DNA from 2 places in the Labilibaculum manganireducens genome. Region 1 is predicted to be linked to the other one. Evidence: riboswitches for the same ligand, from Rfam matches in the RefSeq annotation. Region 1 holds a riboswitch; the other holds the start of a gene.
The links. A riboswitch is a leader RNA that binds a small molecule or an ion and turns the genes downstream of it on or off. The one in region 1 is predicted to bind cobalamin.

Region 1 (3,215 bases):
AAAAGTGTTCATTTGCCATTTTGGGTAACCTGGTTGGATGTTTGGCGAAAAGGAGAGGATGCTGCCAAATATTATTTTCCTAATATGTCAGCAGAGCATCTGCAGTTTTGCTGCGGAGGTAAGAATGCTGCAGAAATGATTACTTCTCAGAAGAAATTGTGGGAATACGCAGCACATTTTCAACCATCTCATGCTGTTATACACGCAGCACATGTAGAATTGGAACACGCTTTTACGCGGGATTTTAACTATAAAAGCACTGAGGTAATGAAGGAGTTAGCAGAAATGCTGAACAGAACGGCTCAGGAATTTGGTGATGGAGAGCCTCCGGTTACATTAGCCATCGAGAATTTGTGGTGGCCGGGTCTGGATTTTTTGTTTCCGGCTGAGGCCGATGATTTTGCATCCCGATTGGATTTTTCAAATTGGAATCTACTTTTGGATACGGGACATTTAATGAATACGAATATTGCATTGAGATGTGAGGATGAGGCCATTGATTTTGTTTTGGATCGGATATCACGATTGTCGAAAGATATTCAGGCGAAAATTAAGAGTCTGCATTTGAATTTGAGTTTATCAGGAGAATATCAAACGAAACAGGTTATGAATGGTTTACCAACAGGATGGTCAGACTTAAATCATACAGAGAAATATACTACAGCACGTAATCATGTTTTGCAGATTGATCAGCATTTACCATTTACGAGTAAGCGTGTAAAAGAAATAATTTATGAGATTGAACCTGAAACTGTAATTCATGAATTCATTACAAAGGATATCAAGGAATATTCAGAGAAACTGGATGTTCAGATGAATGCTTTACGTTAGTGAAATACAACGAGGTGGCTTTAAATTGTATTTTCCACATTTCTGCACCTTATAATAAAGACTGTTTCGTTCAATACGATTCAGTCTTTTTGTTTTTGTACGACAGTTATTCCTGATTGCTTTTTTAAAACCTCTTCTTTTTCCGAAATATTCCATAGATTTGCAGGAATTGGGTTTCTCTCTTTTGAGAATTAAAATGGGAATCCGGTGCAATACCGGAGCTGTCCCCGCAGCTGTAAGCCCTCAATGATTTTTCATTGATAAGTTCTGACAAATCAGCCACTATGTGAATGTAGTTTTGCATGGGAAGGCGTTAGAATTGGGTAAAGCCAGAAGACCTGCCTAATAAATTGAACTGTTTCGTAACTTCGGGGAACTGAGTAACGAAGGTATAATTGTAGTAATTGTATTTTCTTGTCTGCTATCCCCACAATTATTGTGGAAGAAAATGAATTTATTAAAATCAAGCTGTTGGGCATTACTCCTGATTCTGTTATTGGGTACTGTTTCCTGTCAATCCGGCGATCCAAAAAAGAAAGAAAAACAAGCTGATAATTCAGCTGTCGATTCATCTTTTTATCATCAATCTCAATTAAAGTACGCCAAAGGCTTTCAAATTAAACTTCTTGCCAATGGCTTAAAAGAATTGATTGTTTGGGATCCTTGGAACGAAGGCAAAATTTTCCAAAAATATTATTTGAAGAATCGTGGGGAAAAAATGGATATTCAGGTCCCTGCTGATGGTTTGTTGGTAGAGGTTCCTGTAAGGAGTATTGCCGCGCTATCGAGTACTCAAATCGGAATTTTAAAGTTCTTAAACGTTCAGGATCGAATTGTTGCAGTTTCTTTGCGCGATCGTATTTACGATGAGGAGTTGGATAAAAAGGCTCAGAATGGAACGATACAAGCAGTAGGTCATTCGGAAAGTCTGAATTTCGAGAAAATTGTTGAGCTGGATCCTGAATTGGTAATGGTTGCCGGTTTTATGAACATCACCGACAAGGAAACTAAATTAATGAAAGCAGGTTTGCCGGTTGCTTATAATATAGAGTGGATGGAAACTTCTCCCTTGGCACGTGCTGAATGGGCAAAATTTATTGCAGCTTTTTTTAATGAGGAGGCCGAGGCTGAAAAACATTTTAATGCTGTAGAAAAGAGATACAATGATTTGAAAAAGTTGGTGGAAAATGTGGAGAGTAAACCAAGCATTCTTTCGGGCTATAATTTTAAAGGCATTTGGTATATGCCTGGCGGACAAAGCTACTTAGCGCAATTCCTTCGCGACGGAAAGGCAGATTATTGTTGGTTTTCTGATAGCACCAGTGGCAGTATGCCATTAAGTTTTGAGGTTGTTTTCGATAAGCAGGGAGAAGCAGATATTTGGTTTGGCCCCGGACAATGCAGAACTTTGGAGGATATGAAAAATATGGATGAGCGTTACACCTTATTTCGATCATATAAAACAGCTCATGTTTTTTGTTCTACCAAAAGAATGAAAGATAGCGGCGCCAACGATTGGTTTGAGTCAGGTGTAATGCAACCCGATGTTGTGTTTAAAGATGTGATTAAGATTTTACATCCCGAATTGCTGCCAAATTATGAACTGTATTACTATCAACAATTGAAATAGGAGAGCTATGCTGTTGAATAAAAATGGAAGATTGTTTTCGCTCGTATTTGGGATACTGTTCCTTCTCATTTGTGGCGTTTTCCTGTTGGATTTGATATTCGGAAGTGTAAATATTCCTTTTAAAAAGGTGTTTGCAATACTATATGGTGCTGATGTGAAAAACTCATGGAACTACATCATTTTAAATTTTCGTTTACCGAAAGCTTTAACTGCCATTTTTGTTGGAGCCGGATTATCGGTTACAGGCTTAATGATGCAGACACTTTTCAGAAATCCATTGGCCGGACCTTACGTTTTGGGAATTAGTTCCGGGGCAAGTTTGGGAGTTGCTTTAATGGTAATGGCATCAGCTTTAATGCCGGTTGCTTTTGGAGTTATTTCGGCTTTTTTAGGTAGTTGGGCATTGGTGGTTGCAGCTGTTGTTGGTGCATCATTGGTATTCATGCTGGTTGCTTTGGCCTCTCTTAAAATATCAGATAGTGTTTCACTGCTGATTATCGGAATCATGTTTGGAAGTATTACCGGTGCTGTGGTAAATATTCTGCAATATTTTAGCGATCCGGAGCAAATACAAAGTTTTATCGTATGGACTTTTGGCAGCTTGGCAGGTGTTACATGGACCGAAATGAAAGTAATGGTACCCATTGTTTTTAGTGGTTTGATCATTGCTTTTTTTCTGATAAAACCATTGGACGCACTTTTGTTGGGCGAGAATTATGCGCGGGGAGTTGGAATATCAGTTAATAAGACTCGT
Region 2 (3,215 bases), 690 kb from region 1:
TATTGGTTACAGCTCCGCACATAATTCCGGTGATCACGGAAGTGGGAACATCGAAAATAAATTTTATGGTAACTGCAATAAAGAAACCTGAAATAACAATTCCTGAAGCGAGCAGGTTAATCTTTAATCCATTATTTTTAAGCGAAGTGATAAAGCGGGGACCTACCTCTAAACCAATTGAATACACAAATAGAATTAAGCCAAACTCTTTAATGAAGTGCAATACGTGAGCATCGGTTGCAGCACCCAAATGCCCAATTAACAGACCGGAAAACAGTATGCCTGCAATGCCAAGTTTAATTCTGAGAAACGATAGTTTTCCAAATAGAATACCTAAAACAGCGGCCAAACAAATGATGACAATTGTAGATGCTGTTCCTGGTGTAGTTAATAGTTCTATAATGTTCATGTTGAATTATTGGTGTTTTAAACGATATGATCTCAGAAGAAGATCATTTTTTAGTGAGAAATAAAGGGATATGAAACGTCCATGTCAAAGCGATTTTGACACACAGAGAGATGATTATCTCAGCATGGTAAGTTCCATATGGCAACTTAAAAACAAATTATAATCATATGAAAAGAGCCGGAACTCCCATCTATCTTGATACGAAGTCAGGATATTATGAATTGGCAAATGAAAGTGCCGGCTCAATTTTATTGATTTAGAGGCTAGTCAGGAATCAATAAGGAATCTTATAAACTTTTTGAAATGGGAAGTGAATATTTTTTCCGGAATAATTAGTTGCAAAGCCAAAATACATGTTGTGTTCGGTCTTTACTGCTTTCTCCATTTCGCGAGGAGTGCTGCTTACTTTTTGCATAACAATACATTTTAAATGGTAAAACTGTATGCTTTGCGTCAATCAATAAAAAACAGGAATAATAAAATTAAAAAGGAACTTTTAATTCACCAGCGAGTCCTGATTTTTAGCTTTATGTCGCGAAAGCATCAATCTAATTAAATAAGACAGGTCTCCTGGCTTTTCCATTTGCAACGCCTTCCCATTCCTGATATTGGAACAGTGGCTTGATGTTGCAAACTGTATTGGAATTACAGTTGCGCGTCAGCTCACGATTTTAACGTGATTCCCTATTAAACCCTTTTTACGGGGTATCTTAATTATTTTCGGAAGCAAAGTTATTAAAAAAAGTATCTAAAAAACAAATTTAAATTTCCTTTAAGTTGAATCAATTTGATTTTACGGACATAAAAAGGAGAGAAGTAAAGAAACTGATCGTTTACAGAGGTATGGATTTTACAAGTAATCAATTGCTGAAGTTAACTTGATTCTCTGGGATGTTGATTAAAATATTAAAGCCTTAATTGGCTTGTAATGGGAGCTGTAGGCTGTGTTACTTATTCGCGTTAACTTGCATATCTATGCTGTGAAACACTTCTGGTTTGTTTGCCCCGAATGCGATATCTTAAATATATATAATACATTTGCATCGATTTTGGTGTTCTGCTCAGGCTATCGTCTGAGGGAATGAAAAGGGAATCCGGTGAAAATCCGGAACAGTACCCGCTACTGTAAATCTCATTTTGCCATGTGCAAAATATGGTTTTTACACCGCAAGCCACTCTCAGAAATGGGGGGAAGGCTGTAAAAACTGAGATAAGTCAGGAGACCTGCCAAGTCGTAACTAAAGAACATTTTGCTTCCGGGAATCGAAGTATATGTATTGAACTTACGCGCGTGTTCAGTATTTATTATTCCAATTTCTTTGTTTGTGTAAACATTTGGCAGCAAGATGTGATGTTTTAAAATTTAAAAAACAAAACGATCATGCAGTTTAAAAATTACATTCTGATTGGCCTTTTTATATTGGTAAGTCAGAGTTTAGTTGCTCAAGTGGGGACATTGTCCGGAGCAGTCACAGAAAAGGACGGGACAAATCCTTTAATTGGTGCCAACGTTTATTTCCATGGAACAACCATAGGAGCCGCTACCAACAGCGATGGTATTATTCGTTTCGAAACTTAAAGGTGGGAGAGTACGAAATTGTTGTTTCCTATTCGGGATATGGAAGAAAAAAAGAAATTATAGAAATTAAGGAAGGAGCAAATGCTCTTGATTTTCAGTTGAATAAATCCGAGAGAGAATTGGGCGAAGTGGTAGTTACAGGTACCGGTACACCGCATCATTTAAAAAGTGCTCCCGTTCAAACCGAACTAATCAGCAGCAAGATGGTGAAGGCTGTTTCGGCATCGGGATTTGATGATTTAATGACTGGAATTAGTCCATCATTTGATTTTAGTCCGGGCAGTATGGGGGCTTTTATGCAGTTAAACGGATTAAGCAATGATTACATTTTGGTACTTGTTGATGGAAAAAGAATGTACGGAGATGTTGGAGGCCAGAATGACATCAACCGCATTAATCCTGATAATATTGAACGAATTGAAGTGGTTAAAGGTGCATCTTCATCATTGTATGGATCGGAAGCCATTGCAGGTGTAATTAATGTGATAACCAAAAAATCGAAACGAAAAATCTACGCTGAAAGCAATTCCCGATTAAGTGAACATGGAAACAGACAGTACTTCAACAAAGTAGGTTTGAATTTAGGACGTTTTTCATCTCTTACAACTTATTCAAGAAAGGAATCGGACGGGTGGCAGCTAAGCAAGTTCGAAATTGACGATGATATGGATAATGATGATCCATCGGATGATGTACTTGTTGTTACAGATGCTAAACAAGTGAATGCCTTCGAGGATTACGCCATCAGTCAGCGCTTTGATTTTGCCGCAACCAATAAACTAAGCGTATATGCAATGGGATCGAAATACGAGAAAGATGTATTGCAGCCAATTACAGTAAAAAAATATGGTTATTACTACAACGATTTTTCTTATTCGGCAGGAGCCAAGTACCTAATTAATAAGAAGGACTACATCGCTTTAGATTTTAATTCTGATCAATTTAAATACTATTACAAGTACAATCAGAATGATATATCTTCAAAATCAGGGAAAACCCTTCATTCAATAAGAGAAAAAGTTCTTAATACGGATCAAAAACGCGAAGATGTAAATCTAAAATACGTTTTTAGTCTAAAAAAGACGCATCAATTTACATTGGGTGGCGAATACGTAAACGAAAGCCTGAAATCGGAAGGTCGGTTGGTAAATGCCAAAGAAGATGCTTATACCCTTTCTGCATTTGCTCAGGATGAGATCAAACTAATTAAGAACCTCTCTTTGGTAG

Region 2: it holds a riboswitch for cobalamin, as region 1 does, so the genes downstream of both, ACHZAX_RS09690 (carboxypeptidase-like regulatory domain-containing protein) here and ACHZAX_RS07065 (ABC transporter substrate-binding protein) in region 1, are expected to answer to the same signal.

The regions. Positions count from the first base shown of each region.
Region 1 covers NZ_CAXXEE010000003.1:1,833,354-1,836,568, forward strand. The annotation lists gene ACHZAX_RS07060 (TIM barrel protein) at 1-831, shown strand, start outside; cobalamin riboswitch at 986-1,191, shown strand; gene ACHZAX_RS07065 (ABC transporter substrate-binding protein) at 1,280-2,461, shown strand; gene ACHZAX_RS07070 (iron ABC transporter permease) at 2,469-3,215, shown strand, end outside.
Region 2 covers NZ_CAXXEE010000003.1:2,518,855-2,522,069, reverse strand. The annotation lists gene ACHZAX_RS09700 (putative transporter) at 1-409, opposite strand, end outside; gene ACHZAX_RS09695 (hypothetical protein) at 684-824, opposite strand; cobalamin riboswitch at 953-1,137, opposite strand; cobalamin riboswitch at 1,443-1,655, shown strand; gene ACHZAX_RS09690 (carboxypeptidase-like regulatory domain-containing protein) at 1,791-1,988, shown strand; gene ACHZAX_RS09685 (TonB-dependent receptor) at 1,991-3,215, shown strand, end outside.